Regions from separate parts of the Rhizobium sp. K102 genome, predicted to be linked through region 1. Evidence: riboswitches for the same ligand, from Rfam matches in the RefSeq annotation. Region 1 holds a riboswitch; the other holds the start of a gene.
The links. A riboswitch is a leader RNA that binds a small molecule or an ion and turns the genes downstream of it on or off. The one in region 1 is predicted to bind FMN.

Region 1 (14,500 bases):
AGATCGGCTTCATCGACGAGAAGACCCGGGCGATCTTCGGCCGCAGCTACGCCGCCGAGCCCGATCTGCTGATCAAGCAGCTCGCCGAAGACGAGGCGATCGCCGAAGCCGACACGCTGCTGCTCACCGTCCCCAACCAGCTCGGCGTTGCCTACAACGCCCATGTCATCGAAGCGATCCTGACCCACGTCGCGCCGGCGCTCGGCTGGCGGTGAGGTTACGGCTGCTGTGATGGCTTGATCGACGAGCAGGGTCTTGGACGCGGGCCATACAGGTGATGACGAGAGGGCGTGCCGTGCGGCACCCCCCTCTGCCCTGCCGGGCCCGGGGCGAGCCGCGGGTCTCGCCCGTCCTTCGGACCCCCACAGGTTGGGAGATCGGCTGGGCGCGATGGTTTCCCCAAACAACTGGCGTCACAGCTCGGCGAAACGATAGACGGGCGCGAAGTTTGTGCCGCTTGCCGATCTCCCCCCTTGTGGGGGAGATGCCCGGCAGGGCAGAGGGGGGTGCTACACGGCCCGCCCTCTCTTAACCTGCACCCCACATACCCATCGCGGGCGTGCAGGAGAGCGCATTTGCCATCCCACCGCCGCGTGAACGAAGCCTCGGGACCTTACTGCCGCGCCGGACGTTGATGGTGCGAACCTTGAATCGGCCGCAGCACGACCGAATTAAGGCCGTAGCCCGAACCGCTCGAGTTGCCCCATGCCGCGTACGAACCTCAACGATATCCTGATCTTCATGGCCGTCGTCGATGCCGGAAGCTTCATTGCCGGCGGCCAGGCCATGGGCCTGTCCCGATCGGCAGCGGGAAAGGCTGTCATCCGCCTGGAAGACCGCCTCGGCACGCGCCTGCTCAACCGCACCACGAGAAGGCTGAGCCTGACCGACGAAGGCCGGGTATTCTATCAACATGGTCTAGAAGTCCTCGCTTCGGTCGACGAAGCGGAGGCGAGCGTGGCGGGTCAGAGCGCCGCGCCGCGGGGTGTTCTCAGGCTCACCGTTCCCGATGCCTTCGGGCGACTCGTCGTGCTGCCCATCGTCGAAAAATATCTTCTGGCCTGGCCCGACATCCAGGTCGAAGTGAACTTCACCGATCGCAAGGCCGACATCCTCGAAGAAGGTTTCGATCTGGCGATCCGGATCGGCACGATGCCGTCGGCATCCGACACCCGGCTGGTTTCGCGGGTGATCGCCGCCGACAGGGCGCGGCTCTGCGCCTCGCCATCCTATCTCGCCGACCGTGGCGAACCGCGCGACATTGACGATCTCGCCGCCCATGATTGCCTGATCTTTTCCAGCCGCGATCAACGGCAAGGCTGGCGCTTTCGCGGCGAAGGCGGAGCCTGGGTCAAGGCGCAGGGCCGCAGCCGCCTGAGGCTCGACAGCGACGAGGCCATCCGCGACGCTGCCGTAGCAGGCCTCGGCATAGCTCTGCTACCCGACTTTCTGGTCGCAGACGATCTCGTCGCCGGCCGCCTCCGCCACGTGCTGCCGGAGCTCGAAACCGACGACGCCAAGATCGTCACACTCTATCCCGACAAGCGCCTGCTGGAACCGCGGGTGCGCCGCTTCATCGATTTGATGACCAAGGAGCTCGGGCATCAGTGAGCGCAGCGATCTCCCCGTCAAACCCGTGAAAACTCTTCAGTGCCAGCGGCGCAAGCGTGGTCGCGAGATAGGCAATCCCCATCAGGAATAGTGCAGCGGCAAGGCCGAGCGTGCTGATCAGCGCGCCGCCGAGGAGGCCGCCGAAGGGGATGAGGGCGAAGCAGAGGGCGGTATTCAGTGCGGTGACCCGGCCGGTCAGCGGCTTGGGGATGCGCTCGAATATGACCGCCGACAGGATCGGGTTGAGGAAGCCCGACGCGAAGCCTGCGATGGCGAGCGTCGCAAAGACGAGGCCGATGGGCGCATCCAGCGCGGGAACGAGAAAGCGCGGAAAGCCGGTCAGGAGGAAGGCCACGGTATAGACCGTGAGGCGCGGCATGCGCTCGCCGATCGCCGCGGCAATCGCAGCACCCGCGATCGAGGCGCCGGCGAAGGCGGCAAACATCGCCCCGAGCAGCTCGGGCCCATGCCCGGCATCCCGTGTCCAGACCGGCAGCAGCACGGCATGATAGGCCTGGTCGAAGAGATTGGTGACCGCCACCATGGCGACGATGCTGACGAGCACGGTATCGCCCCGCAGAAAGCGCCAGCCCTCGCGCAGATCCTCGAGATAGGAAGCCCGGTCGGCCGGTCGAGCTTCGGGCGCATGCGCGCGGTGCGTCCCGGGCATGCCCACGGCAACGATCAGCGCGGCGGCGGCGAAAGTGGCGGCATTGACGAGCAGCGCCTGCCCCGGGCCGATCAGCCCGATCAAGGCGCCGGCACCGGCCGCACCCGCCGTCGAAGCCAGCCGCTCGATGGCGCTTGCAACGCCGGTCACCCGTTCAAGCGGCACGCCGGCGAGCATCGCGATATCGGGAACCATTGCCTGCTTGGCCGCATCGGAGGGACCGCGCAGCACGCCCATCGCAAAGACGAGCGGCAGCAGCACCGGCATGCCGAGCAGGCCGAAGAGGTCGAGAAGCGGCACCAGAGCGACAACAAGCACCGAAGCGGTGTCTGAGATGATGGCGATGCGCTTGGCGCCGGCGCGGTCGATCAGCGGTCCGCCGAGCGCCTTGGCCATGACATAGGGCAGTATTTCCATCATCGCCGTCAGGCCGGTCAGCACTGGACTGCCCGTCGTGCTCAGCACCAGCCAGGGAATGGCGATGGTCGAAAGTCGCGTGCCGGAGAGCGAGAATGTCTCGGCGGCGGCGAGCGCCAGGAAGGGCCTGCCCCTCCTCACTGCGTGTCCTCCCCTTCGCGATGCGGAAGGCGTCCCGGATACGGAAAGGCATGGAGCATGACGTAGAATGGAACCATGCCGGGTTCCCGAGACGCCGCCTCCCCGAGCGGTGGGGCCGCCCGCATCGCCTCCAGGATGATGTCACGCAGCCGTTTCGTCAAGGCCTCGGCCTGTGCCGCCGTCATCATGATGATGATGTCGTCGCCGGCCGTCGCCTTGCGCCATTCGGCCGGCAGCTCGGCATATTCCTCCAGCGCCTGCTGCATCTGGCCGACCTGTAGCGAGAGTGCGGCCTGATTGAAGGCGATGTCGAGATCGAGCGCCTCTCCTTTGGCTTCGCTCGGCGGCACCGAGGTCAGCTCGTGGCTGGCGCGCCACCAGCGGTCGCGCCGCGAGGCATGCGGCGCCTCCTCGATGAAGCCGTATTGGGCAAGCCGGCGCAGATGATAGCTCGTCGCACCGCTGTTCAAGCCGAGCCGCGCGGCAAGCTGGGTCGCCGTGGCAGGCCCATCGATCCTGAGCATGCCGAGCATGCGCAGCCGGACAGGATGGGCCAGCGCCTTCAGCGCGGTCGGCTCGGGCACGACCCGGCTGACGATGCGGGTATCTGCGGCAGGTTGGGGGAGCGGATGTTTCATGCCAAAAGTATACAATCGCAAATATATCTTTGCAAAGTTTTCTTTGCAAAATATTCGGCGGCTGTGGAAGGCGCTCGAAAACCGCCTTCCGATCTAGCCAAGCATGACAACGCATCCTAAGACCGTCACCATGATCGGCATGATGCGAGGGGCAAGAGGATGGCTGAGGAAACGCAGAAAAACATCGGCACGTGGTATATCGATCCCGACGCCGAAGACAGGATGGCCGATGGACATGCGCCCATCTGGCGCCACCTGATCGACCTCATCCTCGAGCAGGATCTGACAGCCAAGAGCGTGCTCGATTTCGGCTGCAATCAGGGCGGCCTGCTGCGCCATCTCTATGCGATCCGCCCCTTCCGAAAGGCGCTCGGCATCGATATCGCCGAAACTTCGATCGCCAAGGCCGAGACGCTGAAAGGCAATCTGCCGATCCAGCATCAGGTCGGCGGCAGGCTCGACGGCTGGAGCGAAGAATTCGATCTCGCCCTCAGCCATGAGGTCATTTATCTCGTCCCCGATATCGACGCCCACGCCGCGGACGTCTGGCGGGCGCTGAAATCCGGCGGCGTTTACTATGCCGTGACCGGATGCCATACGGACAACCCGCTCTGGCCGAAATGGCGCGAGCTCGTCGCCAACCGCACCAACACCGTCGTCCAGGACCGGTCAATCACCGATTACGGCCGCGCCTTCGAAAAGGCGGGCTTCGACGTCTCCGCCCGCAAGCTCGCATATGACGGCTTCATTCCCTTCGTCGCCGACGGCTGGACGCCTGATTTCGCCGATGCGCTGAATTACTACACCCAGACGAAAATCGTCTTCAGGCTGGTGAAGCGCTAGTTCGTGTCGGCTCGCTGAAGCCGCATCAGCTCGACATCGAAATGCGGCGGACTGTCGGGCGCGACCTGGACGAAACGGCCCCTGACGCGGAAGATTTCCTGGATCAGCCCGCATTCGGCAAGCTCGCGCGGGGCGCCGTCGAATCGGAGCTCGCCTTTTTCGAGCAGCGAGATGCGGTCGCTGACGGCGACGGCCTGGTTGATGTCGTGGATCGCCATGACGACGGTCACGCCCTTTTCCCGGCTCAGCCGATGCACGAGGTCGAGCACCTCGACCTGATAGCCGATATCGAGGAAGGAGGTCGGCTCGTCGAGCAGCAGGATCTCCGCTTCCTGAGCGAGAGCGGCCGATATCCAGGCCCTTTGCCGCTCGCCGCCGGACAGTTCCCGAAGGCTGCGGTCGGCGAGCCCGGACAGGCCGGTGCTTTCGAGCGCCCATTCGATCGCGTCTTCGTCACGGCTGTCATAGGAGCGGAACAGGCCGACATGCGGATAGCGGCCCTGGCGCACGAGCTGGGCGACGGTCATTTCATCAGGCGCGGTCGGCTGCTGCGGCAGGAAGGCAAGCCTCTTCGCCAGCATGCGGCGCGACATGGAGGCGACGGCAACGCCGCCGAGCGACGCTCGGCCCCCGGCCGGCCGGATCAGCCCGGCCAGCGCATGCAACGCCGTGCTCTTGCCCGAGCCGTTCGGGCCGATCAGCGCCCGGATCTCGCCCTTCTCGAGCGAAAGACTGAAGCCGTTAAGGGCCTTTCGCTGGCCGTACATCACCGAGAGGTCGGAACAGGACAATGGCATTTCGGCCTCACATGGTTTTGCGCAGCAGCGCGAGCAGGAGCGGCACGCCGAAGACGGCCGTGACGACGCCGATCGGGATTTCCTCGGCTTGGCCGAGCAGCCGGCCGATGAGATCGCCGAGCGTGACGATGACGGCGCCGAGCACGATCGTCAGCACCAGCGCCAGCATGAAATTCCGTCCCGCCAAGAAACGGGCAAGATGCGGCACGACGAGACCGATGAAGACGACAGGGCCGACCGCGCCGACCGCACTCGCCGCAAGCGCAGAAGATACGATCAGCACGACCGAGAACTGTCTCTTATAGCCGAGGCCGAAGGAGCGTGCGACGGACGCATCGAACTGCAGCAGCGTCAAGGGCCGGTAGATGACCGGCAGCATGGCGAGCCCGACGATGGTAAACGGCAGCAGGAAGAGCGCGTGATCCCAGCTGCGGGCGTAAAGGCTGCCCGACAGCCATTCCAGAATGATCTCGATGCGGGCCGATCCCCAACCGGCGATGAGGCCGATCGCCACCGCATGCAGCACCGTGCCGACCGCCACGCCGCAGAGCGTGATGCGCAGGGCGCTGAGGCCGAGGCGAAAAGCCAGGAGATAGATGACGCCGCCGGCGAGCAGGCCGCCGGCAAGCCCCGCCGCCGGCAGCCATGCGACCGGCAGTTCGGCAAGCGTGTTCGAGCCCGGCTCGAAGATATAGACGGTGAAGAGCAGGAAGATCGTCACCGACAACGTCGCCCCCTGCGACACGCCCATCAGCGACGGATCGGCCAGCGGATTGCGGGTGATGGTCTGCAGCAGATATCCCGCCAGCGAAAAATGGATGCCGGCCAGAATGCCGGTGGCGATGCGCGCCAGCCGGATATCGAGAATGATCAGCCGCGCTTCCGCCGAGCCGCTGCCGGTCAGAACGGCCGCGACATCGGCCATCGGAATATCGGCAACGCCGAGAAAGATCGCCGCCGCCAGCGACAGGACCGCCAAGATGGCCAGCACAGCGGCCATGCCGAAGCCCGGCGAAGCGGCCGATGTCGATGCCGGGACGCTCATCGTGCCTCACCCGCAAGGCACAGCCGCCCGCGCTGGACGAGATAGATGAAAACAGGCCCGCCAAGCAGCGCGGTGACAATGCCGACCGGCAGCTCACGCGGGATGGCGATGCTGCGCGCCAAAACGTCGGCGACGGTGACGATCAGCGCGCCGAGAGCAGCGCTGAGCCCAATCTCCCATCCCGTGCCGCGCGGCTTGAGCAGCCGGGCGATGTGGGGAGCGGCCAGCCCCACGAAGGCGACCGGCCCGGCGACCGGCGCGACGCCGGCGACCGGAAGGACGGCGAGAACGAGGATGAGCGGCTTCCACAAGCCCAGCTGCAGGCCCATGCCGGCCGCCGCATGATCGCTCAGCATGAACATTGCGATGACGCGCCGCAGCAGCAGCGCGCCGGCGACGCCGGCGATCGTCCAGGGCAGCATGTAGAAGAGATGCGACCAGGTGCGCCCCTGGAAGCCGCCGGCAAGCCAGAAGAGCAGCGATGCCGATTGCGGCCCGGTCAAAAGCAGCACATAGGTGGTGATCGCACTCAGGAAGAGCGAGACGCTGACGCCGCCGAGCGCAAGCTGCAGCGGCCGCCCCTGCCCGCCATGCGACACCCAGAACGTCACCGAGGCTGCCGCAAGCCCGCCGGCAAGGCCGATGAAGGGATAATAGGCCGGCGATATCGAGGGCAGGAAGACGAAACAGCAGACGATCGGCGCGACCGCCCCCGATGTAACGCCGGTGATGCCGGGATCGGCCAGCGGATTGCGCGTCAGCGTCTGCAGCACATAGCCGGAAACGGCAAGCCCCGCGCCGCCGGCAGCAGCCGTCAGGCTGCGCGGCAGCCGCAGTGTCCAGACGAGAATGGATTCGATCTTGCCATCGGGCGCCAGGAGCACGCGGATGGCGGTCTCGGCCGACAGCGTCTTGGCGCCGATCAGCAAGCCGAACATCGCCGCCAAGATGGCGGCGATGACGATGAGCCCTATGGCCAGGAATGATTGCCGGGGGCTCATCGCCGGTCTTGTCCCCGGCTTAGTTCTGCAGTTCGGCCGGGATCAGCTTGGCGGCTTCCGCCTTGACGTCGACGGCCGGGAACGTGTCGGGATAGAGATAGTGCGCGGCCTCGCGCAGCACGATTTCGCGGGCGATCGGGCCATTGGTCTCGACCCACTGATCCCCGACATAGAAGACCCTGTTGTTCTTGACCGCCGACAGCTGCGACCAGATCGGATTGCCTTCATGCGGGCGATCCGGGCCGGAATCGTAGACGAAGATCACCTCCGGGTCCTTCTCCAGCATGGTTTCGAGGCTGAGGTCGATACCGAACTCGCCGCCCTGGGTCTTCGGGCCGGGAACATTGTCGCCGCCGATCGCAGCGACGATCGAGGCCGAGGTATTTTCCGTGTGGAAGGCGAAAGGTGTCGCACCGCCCCACATGATCAGGAAGCGCGGATGCTTGTCCTTCGGCGCCTTGGCGGCGAATTCCGCCAGATGCTTGCGGAAATCGGCGTTCAGCTGCTCGCCGCGCTCGGGCTTGCCGAGCAGCTTGGAAAGGGCGGCGGTTTCGCTGTAGCTCTCTTCGAGCAGCTCCATATTATAGGCGACGTAAGGCGCGATGTTCTGCAGCTGCGCCGCATTGCCGACCGTATAGCGACGGATCGCGATGATCAGATCCGGCTTGGCTTCGGAGAGAAGCTCGAGATTGGGCTTGGCGCGCTGGCCGATCTGCTTCATCCCGGCGGTCAGGCCAAGCAGGAACTCCGGCTCGCGGCCTGCCGTCATATAGGTGCTGGCGACCGGCTTGATGCCGAGTGCAAGCGCGACATCGTCGGCGAAATAGGAAATCGAGGCAACGCGCTTCGGCTGCGCCGGGACTTCGACGGTCACGCCGCGATCATCGACGATCGAGACCTTCTTGTCCTCGGCCTGAGCGACTCCGGCCAACAGCATTGCAGACGTCCCCAGCACGGAGAAAAATTTGCGCATATATCGAGTCATGTTTGCCCCCATTCGATGTGGGCACAGGCTTTAGCCAAAAAAGGGGAGTTTCACAATCATGATTCTTGCTTGAGTTTCACGAAGCGGAGAACGCCACGGCCGGGAATAACCGCCGCATCTGCTGCGCCTTTCGGCAGCATCAGCGCTGAGGTCAATCCCCAGGCAGGGTAAAGACCGCACAAGGATTGGCGATGCCGCGCAAAGCGTGTTCTCCGAGTGGCACGAGCGCCGTTGTCGTGTTCGCCGCCACCGCCCCGGAGATCAGCACGCTGCGGCCGAGCGGCTTGCAGAGCCCCTCGAGCCGGCTGACAAGATTGACGGCAGGGCCGATGGCGGTGAAATCCAGCCGGTCGGCCGCACCGATATTGCCCCACAGGATTTCGCCGAAATGCAGCGCGGCGCCGAAAGGCAGCGGCGCCAGCCCCTGCCCCCGGCGAACCTGTTCGAGATGGGCCATGCCGGCGCGGCTGGCGGCGACGGCCCGCAGCGCCGCCTCGCACGCATCGCGGTCCCCTTGCGCCATATCCGCCGCAGGCGTGACGGGGAAGATCGCCAGCACGCCGTCGCCGATGAATTTCAGCACCTCGCCGCCGAAGGCGTGCACGGCGCCGGCGACGCGGTCGAACCAGGCATCGAGCGTTGCGATCATGGCGTGCGGCTCCGTCACCTCGGAGAGTGCGGTAAAGTCGCGCAGGTCGGCGCAGAGAAGCGCCGCGCGGATCGTTTCTCCGGTGCCGCGGGCAAGTGCCCCGGCCTGGACCCGCGCCGCGCTGCGCCGGCCGAGATAGGCCTCGAGCAGGGCTGACCGCGCTTCCCGCGCCGCGAGTGCCGCAAGCGGTGCTGCGACAAACCGCGCCACCTCGCGCAGACGGTCCGCCTCGGCCGCGCCGAAAGCGTCCACCCCTGCTCCATTGCCGATGCCCGCCCAGCCAAGCACCGGGCTGTCCGGTGACGGGCCGATTTGCTGCTCCCATACCGGCCCGAGCCCGGCCAGCCACTCGCGGCCGGCCTCGACGGGCGGGGCTGCAGCGAAAGCGAGTGCCTCGATAACGGCCCCGGTCTCAGCCCGCCAGAGCCAGGTGCGCCGCGCGATGATCGGATGCGGTACCGAAAGCGTCAGCGCGCCGCCGGCAAGCGGCAGACCATCGGAAAGCAGCCGGCGGCCGAGCTCGGCGAGGAACCGTTCGGGACCGGGCGCGGCAGCGGCCTCGTCAACCAGCCAGGCAAGGGAGGAAGGCAGATCCATGACTCAGGATGACATCGCCCGGAGGCGTCCGCAAGCGGACGGTTCCGCGCCGGCGGCTCTTGCCAAAAACAGTGTCGAAAATCCGTCACTGCGGTGGAAAACGCAAAAATAACACTTTAAACTTGCGCTGCTTTGATTCCACTATAATGTCGGGTCATCATCCGCGATTGAGGGGTTGCGATGGGCACGACATTCTGGCCGAAAGATCCGCTGGACGGAAACGACATGACGTTGCTGACGTCGATCCTGCGGCGTTGGTGCGCGCGCTATGGAATCGAGTTTACGGCGGACGAAAGCCGTCTGAAGGCGAAGGAACTCGTCGAATGGTTTGAGTTCGGCGTCAAGGATCCGGCCGAACTCGAAGAGCTGATCGACGGCAAGCACTGGCTTGTCAGCCGGATCTGACCTGAGCGCAATTGCAGTTTCCAAAAGAAAAGGCCGGGCGAACATCGCGCCGGCCTTCCGTCAGCCTCATGCCGAGGCTTTAGTAGTCGTCCCGCCAGCGGCGTTCGCGATCCCAGCGGCGTTCATGGCGCCAGCGCGGGCCGTCCCAGTCGCGGTGGCGGCGCTCCCAGCCCCAGCGGGGTGGACCACCATAGAAAGCCACCGGCGGCGGGCGTCGCCAGTTGCGGCGGCATTCGCCCCAGCGGGTCAGGTGCCAGCCGCGGCCGCAGGCGTAGTCGACATTCGTGACGTCGCTTGTGACCTTGCTCTCGACATTGATTGTCCCCATCGGCATCGCCTGCGCGGAGCCGATCGAAAGGCTGCCAGCGAGCAAGGCAGCCGCGATAGATAGTGCCTTCATCGAAAACTCCATTTCATCCAGCCGTACCCACTTTAGGGCCGCCAAATTGAACTGGAGATGAACCGGGCATTCATGTTTGCAGGTGAAAAAACCTTGCTTTTTGACGGCCGGTCGGAGCGCCGGCCGGCCGTTTTTCCCGCGGCGCCAAGCGCTTGAGAAGCGCCCCACGCCCGCGAAAAATCGTTCATGTCCTGCCGTAAAAAGGATCCGGCCCCGGATCACGCCCGGCGGCGACCGTGGTGAGTTGCCCCAGATAATGCTCCCAGCCCTCGGCATGGCCGGCGCACTGCTCCTCGCTCGGCAGGCCGCTATGGGTGAGTCGCAGAAGCGTCCCATTCGGCTGCTCGATCAGGTCGATCTCGACCAGGCTGGAGCCTGGCGGCACGACCTCGCTGCCATCCCATCCGAAGCTGTAGGCAAGCCGATGCACCGGCACGACCTCGCGAAACGAGCCTCGCGCAAAGCGGGCGCCGGTGACGTTGACGAGATAGAGCCCGCCCGGTTCCGGCTCGATCTCGGCCTCCGTTCCCATCCATCGCAAAATCTTCTCCGGATCCGTCATCAGCGCAAACACCGCAGCCGGCGGCGCCGCAATATGCGCCTCACGGCGCACGACAAAAGACTCTGGCATGCCTCCCTCCCATGATGGTCACGGCCAGCCCCGCCTCATGCGGGACGGCGCGTCATGCTATTTCGAATTGAGTGTGCTGATGGAAGCATGTAGGCGCAGGCGTGCGCGCAGCAAGGGCTTCGCTTGACGGTGGCGCGTCGCGGCTCCTCGCATTTATCCAGCATCGGCGTCAGCCTCGCCCTTCGATGCCTCTGAGGAGCGCCCCACCTCTCGGCCCTCATTCCTGTGCCTGTCACAGGAATCCAGCCACGGCGCGTCCGCGCCGTGAACAACTCTCTTGAAAGGACTGAGTCACTCGCGCCCAAGGACTTGGGCGCACTGGATGACGAGCACAGGGATGAGTGAAGTCGGAGAGGCGTGCTCACTCCACTTCCAGCCTCATCAGCCTTGCATACCCCAACGTCTTCATGCTGAGACGCGCAGCCCGAAAAGGCGAAGCCTCGAAGCCACCCCGCCCACCAAACCAATTCCCCTATTGCCAGCCCGCCGCCTTGTCCCTATTGTCCGCGCCGTTCTCAGGGCGGGGTGGAAGTCCCTACCGGCGGTATGCAGTTTCAATTGCGAGCCCGCGAGCGCCTTCTCTAGGGAAGGGTCAGCAGATCAGGTGAGATGCCTGGGCCGACGGTCATAGTCCGGATGAAAGAGAACGTGCGTTCCTGCTGCCCTCGCCGGCAGCCGGTAAACGCTCGTGATCGCCTTGGGTGACGTGTCTGTACGCCAAAGGAGATTACCATGACACCCACCCGTTATGCCTTCGTCAAAGCCGGCTGGCACGCCGATATCGTCGATCGTGCGCTCGAAGGTTTCCAGCAGCTCATTCCAGCTGAGCAGATCGACGTGTTCGACGTTCCCGGCGCATTCGAAATGCCGCTGCTGTCGCGCGATCTTGCGGCGACCGGGCGCTATGGCGCTGTCATCGCCGCCGCCTTCGTCGTCGATGGCGGGATCTACCGTCACGAATTCGTCGCCCAGGCCGTCGTCGATGGCCTGATGCGCGCCGGCATGGATACCGGCGTTCCGGTTCTGTCGGTTTCGCTGACCCCGCACAATTACCAGGAAACCGAGCATCACACGCAGATCTACCGCGCGCACTTCGTCGAGAAGGGCCGCGAGGCGGCCCGCGCCGCCCTCATGATCGGCAAAACGCGCGCCACTCTCGCGGCGTAAACCTCCGCATCGAGGCGGCGGCAACGCCTGCCGCCTCTCTCACCGGTCAAACATATCCCGCCACTGCTTCTCCCCGATCAAGCAGTCCGTTGCCGGCTCCGCGCCGGCGATCGGCTGCACCGTCGCCGGCAGAGACAAGCCGCTGATCTCCATCACCAGCTTGCGGCGCACGGCGACGGCGAAGTCCTCGATCTTGCGGACCGGCAGCACGAAGGCGCCGGGGCCGCCGATGACGCAGTCGGCATAATATTTGTCGAGCCCATCGGGCGCATCGGAAGGCCGCAGCATGAGGGCGAGGCCGTTGATGACCATGCCCGATGCCACCGCCTTGTCGCGGACGGGCGTGACGGGATTGCCGGAATTGTTCGGGCCGTCGCCGGAGACATCGATTACTTCCCGCCTGCCCCGGAAGGGGCTGGCGATGATCATGCTGACGCCCTGGGCAATCGCGGTGGAGATCGAGGTGCGCCGCTGCGTGCCGATCGGCCGGGCGTCGAGCTTGTCGGCAAAGGCGATCGCATCCTGCTCCGTCGCGATCACCTGCCAGTCGATCACCGAACCCTGGACGACATAGCCCGCCCATTCAAAGTAACTGATGGCGATGCGGCCGGTGAGCCCGCCCTTCACCGCATCGATGAATTCCTTGTGTTTCAGCGCCTCGACATAACCGTCGCGCTGGATGCCGATCTCTTCGAAATCCATCGACCGCGAGGTGTCGACGGCAAGCACCAGCGTGACGTCGACCTCGTTTGCCGCAGCCTGTGCCGTCGGCACGACACCGGAAAGACCCATGAGCACCGCAAGTGACGTCAGCATCGGCAGATCCCCGCGCCATTCCCAAGCCGGGCGACTCTAGCACAGCTTGGCCGCCGCCGAACGCGCCGCCGCGCGTTGGGCTTCAATTTTCGGTGATGGCACCCCTCAATGCAACGGCAGCCACAAAGGACTTTTCCATGCCTTCAGCGCGTCGAGGAAGACCTGCAGGCGCAGGGGCAGGAAGCGGCGCGTGGGATAGACGGCGTGCACGAAGATTTCAGGCGACGACCAGTCCGGCAGCAGGCGGATGAGCGCGCCTCTTCGGATCTGCTCGTCGCAATAGGTCGAAGGCAGGAGACCAATGCCGTGGCCATGATAGGTGAAGGCGCTGACCGCATCGAAATCGCGGCTCGATGCCGGCCCCGACACGCGCACGTCGGCCGATTTGCGGCCGCTGACGAGATGCCATTCCGCTTCGCCGTTGCGCCCGTTCAGGAGCACGCACCGATGGTCCTTGAGATCTTCGGGCTTCGTGGGAAGCGCCCTGTCCCTGAGATAGTCGGGCGCGGCGACCAGATAGCGCACGCTCTTGCCGAGCCGCTGCGCGACGATGGTGGAATCCTTGAGTTCGCCGAAGCGGATGCCGAGATCGATATTCTCCGCGACCAGATCGAGGAACAGGTTAGTGACGAAAAGATCGACTTGGATCTCGGGATAGGCCTTTAGGAAATCGGAGATGAATTCGTAGAAGACCTCTTGGCCCAAGATGACCGGCACCGAGATCTTCAGCAGGCCTTCCGGCTTTCTCTGCGTTTCAGTCAGCGCCTGCTCGGCGTCGATGAGATGAGCAAGCGGCTCGCTGCATCTGTCGTAATAGGCCCGGCCCTGCCCGGTGAGGCTGAGCTTGCGGGTCGTGCGCTGGATCAGCGTCACGCCGAGCTGCTCTTCGAGCGACGTCACCTTCCGACTGACGGTCGAAACAGGCATGCCGAGCGAATGGGCGGCGCGGCTGAAGCTGCCATATTGCGCCACCTTCACGAAGACGGCGATGTCGTTGAGATCGGCCATGTCGGCATTTTTGCACTGATGCAAAAGAGAATCCAGATATTTCCATCTAATCGAGCAATGAGGTTTTCGCCATATTCACCTTGCGAAAACAACCAACAACCCGATGGCGGCGCGATCGCGGCGGCCCCATCTCGAGCGACCCACCTTGCCAGGCCCGCGTTGCCCGAACCAGATTATGGAGTTCAACATGACCAAGCAAAGGACTGTCATCGTCACCGGCGCCTCCCAGGGTATCGGAGCAGGGCTCGTCAACGCCTTCGTCGAGCGCGGCTATAACGTTGTTGCCACCTCGCGTCAGGTCAGCGCTTCGGATGCCTTCCAGGCTTCCGACAGGCTGGCGCTGGTCGACGGCGACATCGGCGATCCCGAAACAGCGGCCCGCGTCGCCAAGACCGCAATCGACCGGTTCGGTTCGATCGACGCGCTCGTCAACAATGCCGGCATCTTCTTCACCAAGCCGTTCGTCGATTACACGATGACCGACTTCCGTAAGCTCTCGTCGACCAATCTCGAAGGTTTCCTGCACCTGACGCAGCGGGTCATCAGGCAGATGCTCGCCCAGAAGACGGGCGGCAGCGTCGTCAGCATCACCACGCCGCTGATCGACCATCCGATCGCCGGCATGCCCGCTTCCGTGGCGATGATGACCAAGGGCGGCATCGACGCGATTTCGAAGAAC
Region 2 (14,500 bases), 1.1 Mb from region 1:
TGAGCGACGCCGTCACCGTGGTCATCCCCGGCGCCCGCAATGGCGAACAGGCCAAGGCCAATGCCGCGGCCGCCGATCTCGCGCCGCTTGCGGCCGATGTCATGGCGGCGACACGCGAGATCTACGCGCGGCTGATCGCGCCGCATGTGCATCAGCGCTGGTAGGGTTGGAGCTGGGGGCTGCGGGAAGCATCGGTGAGCCGCCCTTGTCCTCACGCCTCTCCTCCTTCATGCGCGGCCTTGAGCCGAGCATGCAGCCGCACGCGTGAGAGGCCGCAGCATGGATCCTCGGCTCAAGGCCGAGGATGACGGAGTGTGGGGAAGCGTCCATGCCAAACTCCAACGTCACCGCACCCGCAAGTTATTGGAATTGCTCCAGCATCTCGTCCCCTCCCCGTCGCGTCGCCCCAAACTCCGTCATGCTCGGGCTCGACCCGAGCATCCATGCCGAAGCCCTCTGCTTTGCAAAATATTCTTCGGTCGAATGCCCTCGCCTTCCCGCTGCGAATGCGGACACCCCATGGATCCTTTGGATCAAAAAAGAGAGGCCGGGCTTTCGCCCGGCCTCTCCCTGTATCCTTCTACGACGCCTCAGTTCGTGGCGCTGAGTTCAACCGGGAAGAACAGCGTCTCGCCGGAGGAGTCGCTGACGCCGTCATTGTCGGTGACGGCATAGGGCTTGCCCGATGCATCGAAGGTGAAGCCTTCGAGCTTGTCGAGCACGTAGCCGTTGGTCGCGGTCTTGAGTTCGCCGAGGAAGTCGTGGGCTTCGGTCTTCTTGACGGCGGGCAGTTCGCCGCCGAGCTTGGCGGGCTTCAGCTCCGAGATCGCCACCTTGTAGAGCTTCTTCAGCTTGGCGGCATCGCCGACGAGGTTGTCGCGCTCGATGATGTAGACGCTGTCGCCCTGAGCCGAAATTTCCGACAGGCCGACCCAGCCGCTTTCCGTCTTGTCGAGCGGATAGCGCACGGCGCCCCATTCCTTCTTCTTCGGATTGTAGGAGACGAGCTTGACGAAGCCCTTCTGGTCGTCAGCCCACTCGCGCTGGACCGCCATCCAGAGCGTGGCATCGTCGCCGGTGCCGATCATGGTGACACCTTCGAAACCGAAGCGGATTTCGTTGGCGGCAAGCTCTTTCGGCAGGGCGATCTCGGCCTTGATGTCGCCCTTGGCGTTGACGTTGTAGAGGGCGTGCGGGACGAGACGCTCGCTATAGCCTTCCGAGGCCAGCCAGAAAGAGCCGTCGGCGGCTACCGCGATGCCTTCGATGTCGAGCTTCTGGGCCGGGGCGCCGTCACGCTTGACGACGAGAGCGTCGGTGATGACCGCCGGCTTCTTGCTGGCATCGATCGTGTAGATCGTCGGTTGCGAGCCGAGAACGCTGTCGCTGACGGCATAGAGCATGCCCGGCTTGCCGGGAACGGCGGCGAGACCCGAAAGGGCTGCGAAGCCGATCGGATTGCCGTCCTTGTCGGCGGAGACGATCTTCGGATAGGCTTTCTCGCCTTCCGAGCGCTCGTAGATCATCACATGCGAGCGCGTGCCGCCGTCCTTGCCGAGGTCGAGCTCGTTGGCGGTGGCAAAGAGATTGCGCTGGGGAATAGCGACCCCACCCTCCGGCGAAATGCCGGACGGCAGCAGCTGGATGAGCTCGGGGTCGGCGCCGGTATCCTTATAGACGCCAACGACCGAGGCGCGCTCAGCGAGCAGGAAGAAATATTGGTCGTCGCCGAACTTGGCAGCTTCGAGGCCTTCCGGCTCGACGCCCTTCGATCCCGAACGGCTTTCCGGATAGTGGCCGATATGGGCGACGGCGCGTTCGAAGGATGCGCCCGATTCGTAGAGAAGCTTGCCCGTCTTGTCGAAGATGGTGAAGCCACGCGAGCCACCCTGGTAATCGCCTTCATTGGCGACAACGAGGCGGTTGTCGTCCAGCCACTTCACGGCGTCGGGCTCGCGCAGTACGCCCTTGGATTCGCCGGTGAATTTCAGGGCGCCGTCCCGCTTTGTGTCGATGCCGGTAAGATCGACGCTGCCGGCGGAGAAATGCGTCTTCACCTCAGCCGTATTGGCATCGATGATGACGATCTCGTTGTTCTCCTGCAGTGTCAGGGCAATCTCGTTCAGCCCGTTGAAGGCGACGAATTCCGGCTCCGGATCCTCGGGGGCAACGCCGGCGAGACCGGTCAGCGTCACATGCTTGATGCTGCCGCAATCGACGGCGCCGTTCTTGACCTGGAAGACGACGAGGTCGCCGGCCGGCATCTGCGGGATCTTGCCGTCATTGACGTCTTCGTCGCGCTCGTTTTCGATCGCAATAGTGCCGAGCGTCTTGTCTTTGTTGACGGCGATCGAATCCGGCTGGCCGCCGAGATCGCAGCTAGCTTCGATCTTCTTCGTCGCCACGTCGACGATCGCCAGGCGGCCTGAGGGCTTCGCCTTGCTCTCGGAGGTGTTGACGGCGACGAGTGCCTTGCCGGCGCTCGAGGTGACCGATGTCGGCTCGCCGTCCATCATCAGCGCGCCGCCTGATTTCGGCGCCTTGGCATCGCTGATGTCGATGAAACCGATCGCGCCGAGCGGGCTGTCGCTGTAGATCAGCGTATTGCCGTCGTCGGTCGCGGTGATAATTTCGGCCGATGTCGGCGACAGCTTGTCCTTGTCGACAGGCAGGTTCTGGGCGACCGGGAAAGAGGCGATGCGGTTGAAGACCGGCTCGGCGGCGGCCGGAAAGGCAACGGATGCGAGAAGCACGGCAGCAAGAGCTGCCTGGCGCGATGAAATCGTCATGAAATCCCCCATGTGTCGAATAGTCGAAACATGGGCTTTCTGCGGGACTGCCATGACAGAGACATGACAGTCCGCGACATTTCACGCGGAGGCCGCTTGCCTTTCCTGGCGCATCTCGTTGCGCATGATGAAGAGCGATGCGGCGAGGATGAGTCCGGCTCCCAGCCAGAGATAACCGGCCGGCGCATGACCGAAGAACAGCCAGCCGGCGAGCACGTTGAGCGGCAGCTTCAGACCGTCGAACGGCTGCACATAGGCAGCGTCGGCGCTGGCATAGGCAAGGGTCAGCAGATATTGCGCTACGACCGTCAGGAGGCCCGCCAGAAGGAAGAGAGCTAGCGTCGCCCCCGTCGGCACGGCGAGGCCCGCCGCAAGCGCCAGCCCGCCGTTGATCGGCGTCAGCAGCACCAGCAGCCAGAGGGTGATCGTCTCCGGCTTCTCGATGCCGGTCAGGCTCTTGGTGATCAGCGACGAGGCGCCCCAGAGCAGCGCCGAGAGCACCGGCAGCAATGTTGCCCAGGTGAAGCTGTCGGACCAAGGCTGCAGGGTGATCATTGCGCCGGCGAAGCCGGCCGCGGTCGCCATCCAGCGGGCGGGACCGACGCGTTCGCCGAGGAACAGGCGGGCGCCGAGGATGATGAAGAAGGGCGAGGTCATGACAAGCGCAATCGCCTGCCAGATCGGCACGGAAGCAAGACCGGAAACCCAGGCCGCGCCGCCGAGCGCGGCAAAGACCACGCGCACGACATGCCGCCGGGGATAGCCGGTGCGCATAGCCGAAAGGCCTGATTTGCGCAGGAAGGGCAAGGAGAAAAGGAAGGCGAAGGCATATTGCCAGAAGACCGCTGAGGCCGGGGGAAAGGCGAGCTTCATGGTCAGCCACTGGGTGACGACGTTGAGGAGCGAAAAGGCCACGCCTCCCAGCACCATGAAGCTTGCGCCGGCAAGGGCGCGGGATTGCGAGACTGCAAGGGAATTCTGATTCATGTCTTTTATCCAGAATAGGGACCAACATAAATCAGGACGCATGAGGCGACGACACGCTGACGCCGGCAGTCCCCTGCCCGCACGCGGCCATGCTCATTCTCTTTCATCCGGACTATACCGTCGGCTCCGGAATCACACCGGATCTGCTGACCCTTCCCACGCGACAGCTTGGGAAAGCGCTCGCGGGCTCGGGCCGCAGCCCTTACCGCCGGTGGGGAGTTTCACCCCGCCCTGAGAACAGCTCCGTGGTAAATCAAAGTGCCGCATGCGGCAAGCGGCCAGAACAAAAAGGGGCCCGGCAAAGCCGAACCCCTCTCAAAAACCCTGCACAGCCGGTCTCGTTTACGGCTGGCGGATAATCTTTAATCAGCCGTTGACGGCGTCCTTCAGGCCCTTGCCGGGCGTGAACTTCGGCACGTTGCGAGCCGGAATGTCGACTTCAGCGCCGGTGGACGGGTTGCGGCCCTTCGATGCTGCACGATGAGAAACGGTGAAGCTGCCGAACCCTGCGAGGCGGATGTCGCCCTTGTTCTTGAGTTCAGCCTGGACAACGTCGAAAACCGCGTCGACAGCGGAAGCCGCGTCAGACTTCGTCAGTCCTGCCTTTTCGGCCACTGCGGACACGAGTTCATTCTTGTTCATGTTTCCACCCCTTTCTAAATGGTATGAAACGACTCAAATGTAAGCTAGGCGCAGAATAGGTTTCATCAGGCCCGCCGGGAACCCAGAAGCCCTGCAAATCAAGGAAAAGCAAGCGTCTCCATGACGTTTTCACAAAAAAGGCTGGCGTTTCCGCCAGCCTTTTTGCGTCTTTTGCGCCAAATGGGCATAAATGTGGCAAGCGCCACTCAATGCGCTATGGTTGCGCCCGTCTCATCAAGGCCTTCGACCGATGTGATCACGGGCGTTTCCACCGTGCCATCCCACTCGATCGGCTCGGGCCGGCGGATCAGCGCGTGCTTGATCACCTCGCCCATGCGCGAGACCGGGATGATCTCCATGTTGTTCTTCACGTTGTCAGGAATCTCCGCCAGGTCCTTGGCGTTTTCCTCCGGAATCAGCACCTTCTTGATGCCGCCGCGAAGCGCTGCGAGCAGCTTTTCCTTGAGACCGCCGATCGGCAGCACACGGCCGCGAAGGGTGATTTCACCGGTCATGGCCACATGCTTGTTGACCGGGATGCCGGTCATGATCGAGACGATGGCGGTCGCCATGGCAACACCGGCCGAGGGGCCATCCTTCGGCGTGGCGCCTTCCGGCACGTGCACGTGGATGTCGTTCTTTTCGAACATCGGCGGTTCGATGCCGAAATCGACGGCGCGCGAACGGACATAGGAGGCCGCTGCCGAGATCGATTCCTTCATGACGTCCTTCAGATTGCCGGTGACCGTCATGCGGCCCTTGCCCGGCATCATCACGCCTTCGATGGTCAGTAACTCGCCGCCGACTTCCGTCCAGGCAAGACCGGTGACGACGCCGACCTGATCCTCGCCCTCGGCTTCGCCGTGGCGGAAGCGCGGGACGCCGAGGTAATCGGCGATGTTGGCGGCCGTCACGTGAACGGACTTCGTCTTGCCCTTGATGATGTCGGTGACCGCCTTGCGGGCGAGCTTCATCAATTCGCGTTCGAAGCTGCGAACACCGGCTTCACGGGTATACTGCTGGCTGATCGCCATCAGGGCATCGTCGCTGACCGAGAATTCCTCGGGCTGCAACGCATGTTCCTTGATGGCCTTCGGCAGCAGGTGCCGCTTGGCGATTTCGCGCTTTTCATCCTCGGTGTAGCCGGCGATACGGATGATTTCCATGCGGTCCATCAGCGGCGCCGGAATGTTCAGCGTATTCGCCGTGGTGATGAACATCACGTCGGACAGATCGTATTCGACTTCCAGGTAATGATCCATGAAGGTCGAGTTCTGCGCCGGATCGAGCACTTCGAGCAGAGCCGAGGACGGATCGCCACGATAGTCCTGGCCGAGCTTGTCGATCTCGTCGAGCAGGAAGAGCGGGTTGGACTTCTTCGCCTTCTTCATCGACTGGATGACCTTGCCGGGCATCGAGCCGATATAAGTGCGGCGGTGGCCGCGGATTTCGGCTTCGTCGCGAACGCCGCCGAGCGCCATGCGGACATACTCACGGCCGGTCGCCTTGGCGATCGACTGGGCGAGCGAGGTCTTGCCGACGCCGGGAGGGCCGACGAGGCAGAGGATCGGACCCTTGATCTTGGTGGCGCGGGCCTGCACGGCGAGATATTCGACGATGCGCTCCTTGACCTTGTCGAGACCGAAGTGATCGGCTTCGAGTATCTTCTCGGCATTGTTGAGATCGGCCTTGATCTTCGACTTCTTGCCCCAGGGAATGCCGAGCAGCCAGTCCAGATAGTTGCGCACGACGGTGGCTTCCGCCGACATCGGGCTCATCTGGCGCAGCTTCTTCAGCTCCGCATCGGCCTTTTCACGGGCCTCCTTGGAGAGCTTGGTCTTGGCGATGCGCTCTTCCAGTTCGCTCATCTCGTCGCGGCCTTCCTCGCCGTCGCCGAGTTCCTTCTGGATCGCCTTCATCTGCTCATTGAGATAGTATTCGCGCTGGGTCTTCTCCATCTGGCGCTTGACGCGCGAGCGGATGCGCTTTTCGACCTGCAGCACCGAGATCTCGCCTTCCATGAAGCCGAGGGCCTTTTCCAGGCGCTGCTTGACGCTGGTCGTCTCCAGCATCTCCTGCTTCTCGGTGATCTTGATCGACAGGTGCGAGGCGACCGTATCGGCGAGCTTGGAATAGTCGTCGATCTGGCTGGCGGCGCCGACCACCTCGGGCGAAATCTTCTTGTTGAGCTTCACATAGCTCTCGAATTCGGAAACGACCGAGCGTGACAATGCTTCCAGCTCGACCGGATCGTCATGCGGCTCCTCGAGCACATGGCCGAGCGCCTCATAAAAATCTTCGCGGCTGGTATAGGTGTCGATCTCGGCGCGGGCGCGGCCTTCGACCAGAACCTTGACGGTGCCGTCGGGCAGCTTGAGCAGCTGCAGCACATTGGCGACCGTGCCCACATTGTGAATTGCCGAAGGATCCGGATCATCGTCGCTGGCGTTGATCTGCGTCACCAGCATGATCTGCTTGTCGGAACCCATGACCTCTTCGAGCGCACGGATCGACTTTTCCCGTCCGACGAACAGCGGCACGATCATATGCGGGAACACCACGATGTCGCGCAAAGGCAGAACAGGGTAGGCAGTGCTGCTCGCTACAGACGTTTTCTTCGTCATTTTTTTGTCCTTTCCATCGTCCCGTTACCGGGCTCTCTGCACGGCTGCTTGGGACCGGCCGGCTCTCACTTGGCTCTACAAGTGGAGGTTCTGACTACGCTTTTCAAGCCACGCTAACGCCCGCGTTCCCCGGATGTGACAGCATTGTTACAACGGAACGCCAACACTATGAAGCGCGTGGCTGGACCGGCGCTTACCATTTCCGGCCAGGCTAAATACAACGCCAGCAACAGGCTTACGAGATCATCCCATCATTGCCAAGCATTACCCTGCGCAACATCGGCAAAGGCAATTCCGGTCCCACCGGCAAAATACTAACAGCGCCTCGGATGATTTTTCAAATAGAAAGGGGCCTGCTGATGGCAAGCCCCCAAAATAATGGTGCGAAAGTGCAAGGTCACGCCGAAGCGTTGGCCTTTTCTTCCTGACGGTCGGCATAGATATAAAGCGGACGGGCCGAACCGCGCACCACTTCTTCCGAGATGACGACCTCACGCACACCTTCCAGCGTCGGCAGTTCGAACATCGTGTCGAGCAGGATCTTCTCCATGATCGAGCGGAGGCCGCGGGCGCCGGTCTTGCGCACGATCGCCTTGCGGGCGATTTCGCGCAGGGCGTCTTCGTGGAAGGTCAGTTCGACGTCTTCCATCTCGAACAGGCGCTGGTACTGCTTGATCAGGGCGTTCTTCGGCTCGGACAGGATCTGGATCAGCGCGTCTTCGTCGAGATCCTCAAGCGTCGCCAGAACCGGCAGGCGGCCGATGAATTCGGGGATGAGGCCGAACTTGACCAGATCTTCCGGCTCGAGTTCGCGCAGGACTTCGCCGACGCGGCGGTCGTCCTGGGCCTTGACGGTCGCGCCGAAGCCGATCGAGGTCTTCTCGCCGCGGGCGGAGATGATCTTGTCGAGGCCGGCGAAGGCGCCGCCGCAGATGAACAGGATGTTCGTCGTGTCGACCTGCAGGAATTCCTGCTGCGGGTGCTTGCGGCCGCCCTGCGGCGGAACGGAAGCGACCGTGCCTTCCATGATCTTCAGGAGCGCCTGCTGCACGCCCTCGCCCGAGACGTCACGGGTGATCGACGGATTGTCGGACTTGCGCGAAATCTTGTCGACTTCGTCGATGTAGACGATGCCGCGCTGAGCGCGTTCGACATTGTAGTCGGCCGCCTGCAGAAGCTTCAGGATGATGTTTTCGACGTCCTCGCCGACATAGCCGGCTTCCGTCAGCGTCGTCGCATCGGCCATGGTGAAGGGAACGTCGATGATGCGGGCGAGCGTCTGGGCAAGATAGGTCTTGCCGCAGCCGGTCGGGCCGACGAGCATGATGTTCGACTTTGCCAGTTCGACTTCGCCGTTCTTGGAGGCGTGGGCGAGGCGCTTGTAATGATTGTGCACGGCGACCGACAGGATCTTCTTCGCCTGCCGCTGGCCAATGACATATTCGTCGAGGACCTTGATGATGTCCTGGGGCGTCGGAACGCCGTCGCGGGACTTGACCATCGAGGACTTGTTTTCCTCGCGGATGATGTCCATGCACAATTCGACGCATTCATCGCAGATGAAGACGGTCGGTCCGGCAATCAGTTTCCGGACTTCGTGCTGGCTCTTTCCGCAGAACGAACAATAGAGGGTGTTCTTGGAGTCGCCGCCGTTGCTGCCGCTGACCTTGCTCATATCATTTTCCTTCCAGCACGCCGCATTTCAAGGCGAAATCGCGGTCCACTCTATCAGCTCCTGGCGGCACTCCGTTTCCGGAGCCTTTGCCGAGAAGGGCTTCAGGGGCTACGAACCGGTTCCAGTCAACCATGTCCAGGTTCCGGCGGCAACGAATCCCCTTCGAATGCCAAATGCTATGTCATAAAAATTCAACATAGCATTAATAGTTACTATTAGTGTCTTCGCCGCCGGATGAAAGCCCTTGTTCGATCACAAATGAGATAGAACTGTGGCGGCAAAAACACCATCCCAATTAATTACTAGGCCTGCTCGCCTTCCATCTCGAGGCGCGACGTCAGAACCTTGTCGATCACGCCCCAGCCCTGGGCCTCGTCCGCATCCATAAAATGGTCACGATCGAGGGTCTTTTCAACTTCCTCGTAGGTTCGGCCGGTGTGCTTGACGTAGACTTCGTTGAGGCGGCGCTTCATCTTGAGGATGTCGCGGGCGTGGCGCTCGATATCCGAGGCCTGGCCCTGGAAGCCGCCCGAGGGCTGGTGCACCATGATGCGGGAATTCGGCGTGGCGAAGCGCATGTCCTTGTGGCCAGCGGCCAGCAGCAGCGAGCCCATAGACGCGGCCTGGCCGATGCAAAGCGTCGAAACTGCCGGTTTGATGAACTGCATCGTATCGTAGATCGCCATGCCGGCGGTGACGACGCCACCGGGCGAATTGATGTAGAGGGCGATTTCCTTCTTCGGGTTTTCGGCCTCGAGGAAGAGCAGCTGGGCGCAGACGAGCGTCGCCATGTGATCCTCGACGGCGCCGGTCAGGAAGATGATGCGTTCCTTCAACAGGCGGGAATAGATGTCGTAGGAGCGTTCACCGCGGTTGGTCTGTTCCACGACCATCGGCACGAGGGCCATTGCGGTATCAACTGGGTTTCTCATGTGCGTCCTTTGTCAACGTCATGCCGGCGGCCGCCGGGAATCAAAGAAAATGCCATATCCCTACATAGAGTGTCCCTGCCCTCCTCTTCAAGACACGCATGAGGATAACGTTAAGAAGGCGGGGCACGGCGGCTTCAGCTCCTCTTTGATGCATGTCGTCATCCCGGAACCGCTCCACACTTCCGGGCGACATGCATCGAGCTTCGGCGCCGGCCGCCTCTTTCTCGTAAATGGCTGATGACCGCGAGCCCCCGGCGGCGTCTCCCCCGGCTTTTCTCCATGACAGGATGAAGGAAAGCTTACTCCATCCGGCAGCGCTCACATACGTTTACCCAACGGAAAGCCTACCGCCAGATACCGGCCGAAAATCATGCCGCACCGCAACAGCATTAAGGAACTGGCGAGCTTCCTCAGCAAGGATGCGGCCAACAGACAAGGTCGACGGGCAAGGGGTTTGCTGCCGTGTTCAATATCGCTACAGGTCTCGCCATCTGGTGTTCGGAGGCCATGACGCTCGCTCTGGTGCTTTTCGTCGCCTGGCGCCACAACGTCAAGAACGAAGCCTACCTCTATTGGGGCCTCGGCTTTCTTCTGACCGGCATCGGCTTTGCGATGATCGCGCTGCGCGGCCAAGTCCCCAGCCTGGTGTCCGTCGAGATCGGCAATGCCATCGCGCTGCTCGGCCAGAGCGCCTGGGTGGCGGGTTTTCTCGCGCTCGACCGCAAGAAGATCGAATGGTGGGCGCTGCTGCCGCCGGCAATCTGGCTGGCCGGTGTGTTCCTGCCCTGGGTTAACACCGATTATTCGAACCGCGTCGTGCTCTACAATCTCGCTTCGGCGACCGGCGCCACGGCCCTCGCCATGGCGGTCGCCGCCGGCGACATGCGCCGCGAGCGCACCCGCATCAAGCTGATGGGCGTGTTCGTCATGCAGGGCTGCCTGTGCTTCGGCTCGGCGCTGACGATGGCGGTAACGCTGCCCAGCGATATCGACGCGACCAATCTCGGCGGCGTCTCGGCGATGGCGAGCGCCTTCCTGCTCACGATCGCCTTCGCGCTTACCTGCCGGCTGGTCATGGAACGCTCCGAACGGCATCTGCGGGCAATGACACTGACCGATTCACTCACGGGGGTGCTCAACCGCCGCGGCCTGCTCGGCTATTTCGAGGCCATCCAGGAAAGAGCCCACAGCGAGCAGCGGCAGGTCGCGGTGATCCTATTCGACCTGGATCATTTCAAGCGCGTCAACGACCGCTTCGGGCACCAGGCCGGCGACGCCGTGCTCACCGCCTTCGCGCGCATGGCGCGGCAGTATATTCCAAACCACATCTTCGGCCGCATGGGCGGCGAGGAGTTCGCCGCCTTTGCCGCCGTCTCGGATCAGATGGAAGCCGAGGCGATCGCCGAAGCGATCCGCACCGAATTCTGCCGCCTTCCCGTCAGCACCGGCGAAGCGATCGTTCCGGCCACGGTCAGCATCGGCATTGCGCTCGCCGCCTCGATCGAAGCCAATATCGACAAGCTGATCTCGGCCGCCGACCGGGCGCTCTATGCGGCCAAGGCCGCCGGCCGCAACTGCACGGTCACCTTCGGCGAAGCGGAAGCGGCGACTCCGGCGCCGGCCACGCCGAGCCCGACAGCCGGCGAACTCGTGCCGACGGTCGATGATCAGGTCGAGGCGCTGCGACGCATGGGCACGCTGTCGCGGGCCGGCTAAGCGCGTCGCATCAAATTTGATCCATGCGACACGCTTTAGCTCTTTGTTTTTATGCATGTCGTTGTCCCGGAACCGCTGCACACTACCGGGCGACATGCATTAGCCGCAGCGTGAAAATAGAATCAATCCCCAGGTTTAGCCAAAGATCTTAAAGTCGTCGGCGCCTCGGTCGGGCATGTCTTGCTTCCGGCCGGCTCTCCTCATTCCGCATCTTTTCGAGGCCTGGCAAATCCGCTAAGCCTCGGGGCATGACGATACCGCCCTTTCTCTCGATCGACCCTGCCCTCCGCCATGTTTCCCTGGACGCCCGCAACCCGGCCTTCTATGGCAATCCGAATGCCGTCTATGCCGCGCTTCACGCCCATTGTCCGACCTTCTACTGGACCGAGCAGAAACAGTGGTTCGTCACCGGCTACGACCATGTGAACGGGCTGTTGCGCGACCGCCGCTTCGGTCGGCAGATCCTGCATATCGCCAGCCGCAAGGAGCTCGGCCTTGCCGAGCCGATGCCGCATCTTGAGAGTTTCGATCTCTCCGAACGGTATTCCCTGCTCGAACTCGAACCGCCGGAGCACACGCGGCTGCGCACCCTCGTCAACCGCGCCTTCGTCTCCCGCCATGTCGAGAAGATGAAGCCGGAGCTTGTCGAACTCGCCAACCGGCTGATCGACGGCTTCGCCGATACGCGCGAGGTCGAATTGCTCTCGGCCTTTGCCGATATCATCCCGGTGACGATGATCGCCCGCATGATCGGCATTCCCGAGGAGATGGGGCCGCAGCTGCTCGCCTGGTCGCACGCCTATGTCCGCATGTACATGTTCGGCCGCACGCGCGCCCAGGAAGACCAGGCTGAACGGGCGGCGAAGGAATTTTCCGACTACGTCAGGACCGTCATCGCCGAGCGTCGCGCCGAGCCGCGCGACGACCTGCTCACCCACATGATCCATACCGAGCACAAGGGCCAGTATCTCACCGAGGAGGAGCTGATCTCGACGACGATCGTGCTGCTCAACGCCGGCCATGAGGCGACCGTGCACCAGATCGGCAATTCCGTACGCACGATCCTCGACAGCGGCTCGGATCCGGCGACGCTCTTCCGCGACGAGGCGACGACAGAGCGCACGGTCGAGGAGACTCTACGCATCTGCGCGCCCGTTCACATCTTCCAGCGCTGGGCGCTCGAGCCCGCCGAAATCGACGGCGTCTCGTTCAAGCGCGGCGACAAGGTGAGCCTCATCCTCGCCGCCGCCAATCTCGACCCGGTGAAATTCAGCGATCCGCTGAGCTTCCGGCCCGACCGCAGCGAGGCGCCCAATCTCTCCTTCGGCGCCGGCATCCATTTCTGCATCGGCGCGCCGCTGGCCCGGCTGGAGCTCAACGTCGTGCTGCCGATCCTGTTCGAGCGGCTTGCCGGCCTCCGGCTGGCGAAGACACCCGTGGTCAAGGACGTCTACCATTTCCACGGGCTGGAGCGGCTGGATTTGCGGTGGTGATCCCGAGGCTTGACCCTCGGCCGCTGGAGAATCCGTGCGGCGTGCCGGCTGAATCCAACCCGCTAAACACTCTTGCAAGACATGTTTAGGCGGCGGCCTCTTCCTGCAGCTTGCCGGTGATGTCGCGGGCCGACATGGGTTTTCCCATCAGATAGCCTTGAAGCTGATCACAGCCGGCGTCCCGCAGGATCGCCGCCTGGCGCGAATTCTCGATGCCTTCAGCGGTGACGGGGATCTGCAGGGCAGTCGCCAGAGAGATGGTCGCCCGAAGAACATCGGCGCCCTTTGCGCCTTCGTCGAGCGCTGAGACCAGCGAGCGGTCGATCTTCATGCGATCGAAGCCGAATTGCCGCAATGCGCCGATGCTGGCGTAGCCGCAGCCGAAGTCGTCGAGCGCGAACTTGATGCCGACGCGCTTGAGCTGATCGATCGAGCGCCGGGCCTGATCCGGATTTGTCATCAGGACGCCTTCGGTGATCTCCAATGTCAGGCGCTTCGGGTCGAAATCGAGCTCCTGCAGGATCGAGATCACTTCGGCAGCAAATTCCGGATTGCACAGCTGGACCGGCGAGACATTCACCGACAATGCCAGATCGGGCCAGGTCTTGGCATGCGCGACCGATGTTCTGAGCATGTGAACGCCGAGCGCATCGATGAGACCGCATCTTTCGGCAAGGGGAATGAAGACCTCCGGACTGACGTTGCCTGCGGCCGTTCGCCAACGCGCCAGGGCTTCAAGACCAGTCACCGTGCCGGTCGAGGCAGAGACAAGAGGCTGGAAGACAGCTTCGATGGCGCCGGAGCCGATGGCGCTCTTCAGCAGAGCCTCCAGCTCGGCGACCCGCTGGCGCTCCTGGTCCAGTTCGGGGTCGTATTCGATCGCCTGGCCTCTGCCATTTGCCTTGGCGCGATAAAGCGCCATGTCCGCTCTGCGCAACAGCTCCAAGGGCTCGATGTCGCCGTCGCGCACGGCAGCTCCGATGCTGGCTCCGACTTCGATTGTCCGTCCGCCGATTTTGAAGGGCTCGGCAAACAGCGCCAGAATAGCCTTTTCCATATCGTCACATGTGGCAGGGCCTACCTGCACAAGCGCAAATTCGTCGCCCCCCAGCCGGGCCGCCGCGACGACTTCGGGATGGCAGGCCGTCAGCGCGTTCGAAACCAGCCGGATCAGATCATCCCCAACGGCATGCCCCCAGGCATCGTTGACGGCCTTGAAGCCATCAAGGTCAACCAGATAGAGCCGGGGCGGCGAAGCGGCTGTATCGTCCAGCTCTTCGAGCAGGCTGAGAAGCCCTTGTCTGTTCAACAGACCGCTCAGACTATCGTGGCCGGCTTCGTAAAGCGCGGCCTGCGCCAGTAGACGCAGGCGCCGCGCCTCTGACGCGCCGACCATCAGAACAGCGGCAAGGAACAGCGCAAGAATGACGATGGCGGCCGCGATATAGGGCGTCACCTGATGAAACACGGTGCTTCCCGGTGCTTTGCTCGGCCAGACGAGATAGCCGATGACCGCGCCTTTCATATCGGTGATCGGTGTGCTCAGGAAATCCGGCTTGGGCGTCGCCTCGAGCCGCAGGCCCTCGAGTTCATGTTCGTTCGACAGCGTGTCCAGCACTTCCGGGGTGAATTCCTTGTAAAA

Region 2: it holds a riboswitch for FMN, as region 1 does, so the genes downstream of both, MHI61_RS15520 (DMT family transporter) here and MHI61_RS09970 (6,7-dimethyl-8-ribityllumazine synthase) in region 1, are expected to answer to the same signal.

What each region holds. Positions count from the first base shown of each region.
Region 1 covers NZ_CP092436.1:836,944-851,443, reverse strand. Annotated here, with positions in the region: gene MHI61_RS10035 (LLM class flavin-dependent oxidoreductase) at 1-215, shown strand, start outside; gene MHI61_RS10030 (LysR family transcriptional regulator) at 706-1,611, shown strand; gene MHI61_RS10025 (MFS transporter) at 1,574-2,839, opposite strand; gene MHI61_RS10020 (helix-turn-helix domain-containing protein) at 2,836-3,477, opposite strand; gene MHI61_RS10015 (class I SAM-dependent methyltransferase) at 3,637-4,320, shown strand; gene MHI61_RS10010 (ABC transporter ATP-binding protein) at 4,317-5,117, opposite strand; gene MHI61_RS10005 (iron ABC transporter permease) at 5,125-6,117, opposite strand; gene MHI61_RS10000 (iron ABC transporter permease) at 6,159-7,163, opposite strand; gene MHI61_RS09995 (ABC transporter substrate-binding protein) at 7,183-8,148, opposite strand; gene MHI61_RS09990 (adenylate/guanylate cyclase domain-containing protein) at 8,300-9,394, opposite strand; gene MHI61_RS09985 (hypothetical protein) at 9,575-9,799, shown strand; gene MHI61_RS09980 (hypothetical protein) at 9,879-10,199, opposite strand; gene MHI61_RS09975 (SRPBCC family protein) at 10,384-10,830, opposite strand; FMN riboswitch at 11,338-11,482, shown strand; gene MHI61_RS09970 (6,7-dimethyl-8-ribityllumazine synthase) at 11,563-11,997, shown strand; gene MHI61_RS09965 (DUF1194 domain-containing protein) at 12,037-12,813, opposite strand; gene MHI61_RS09960 (LysR family transcriptional regulator) at 12,919-13,821, opposite strand; gene MHI61_RS09955 (SDR family oxidoreductase) at 14,009-14,500, shown strand, end outside.
Region 2 covers NZ_CP092436.1:1,930,209-1,944,708, forward strand. Annotated here, with positions in the region: gene MHI61_RS15510 (aldo/keto reductase) at 1-164, shown strand, start outside; gene MHI61_RS15515 (esterase-like activity of phytase family protein) at 591-2,789, opposite strand; gene MHI61_RS15520 (DMT family transporter) at 2,871-3,776, opposite strand; FMN riboswitch at 3,868-4,019, opposite strand; gene hupB (DNA-binding protein HupB) at 4,143-4,418, opposite strand; gene lon (endopeptidase La) at 4,625-7,042, opposite strand; gene clpX (ATP-dependent Clp protease ATP-binding subunit ClpX) at 7,440-8,717, opposite strand; gene clpP (ATP-dependent Clp endopeptidase proteolytic subunit ClpP) at 9,020-9,649, opposite strand; gene MHI61_RS15545 (GGDEF domain-containing protein) at 10,112-11,365, shown strand; gene MHI61_RS15550 (cytochrome P450) at 11,614-12,858, shown strand; gene MHI61_RS15555 (EAL domain-containing protein) at 12,944-14,500, opposite strand, start outside.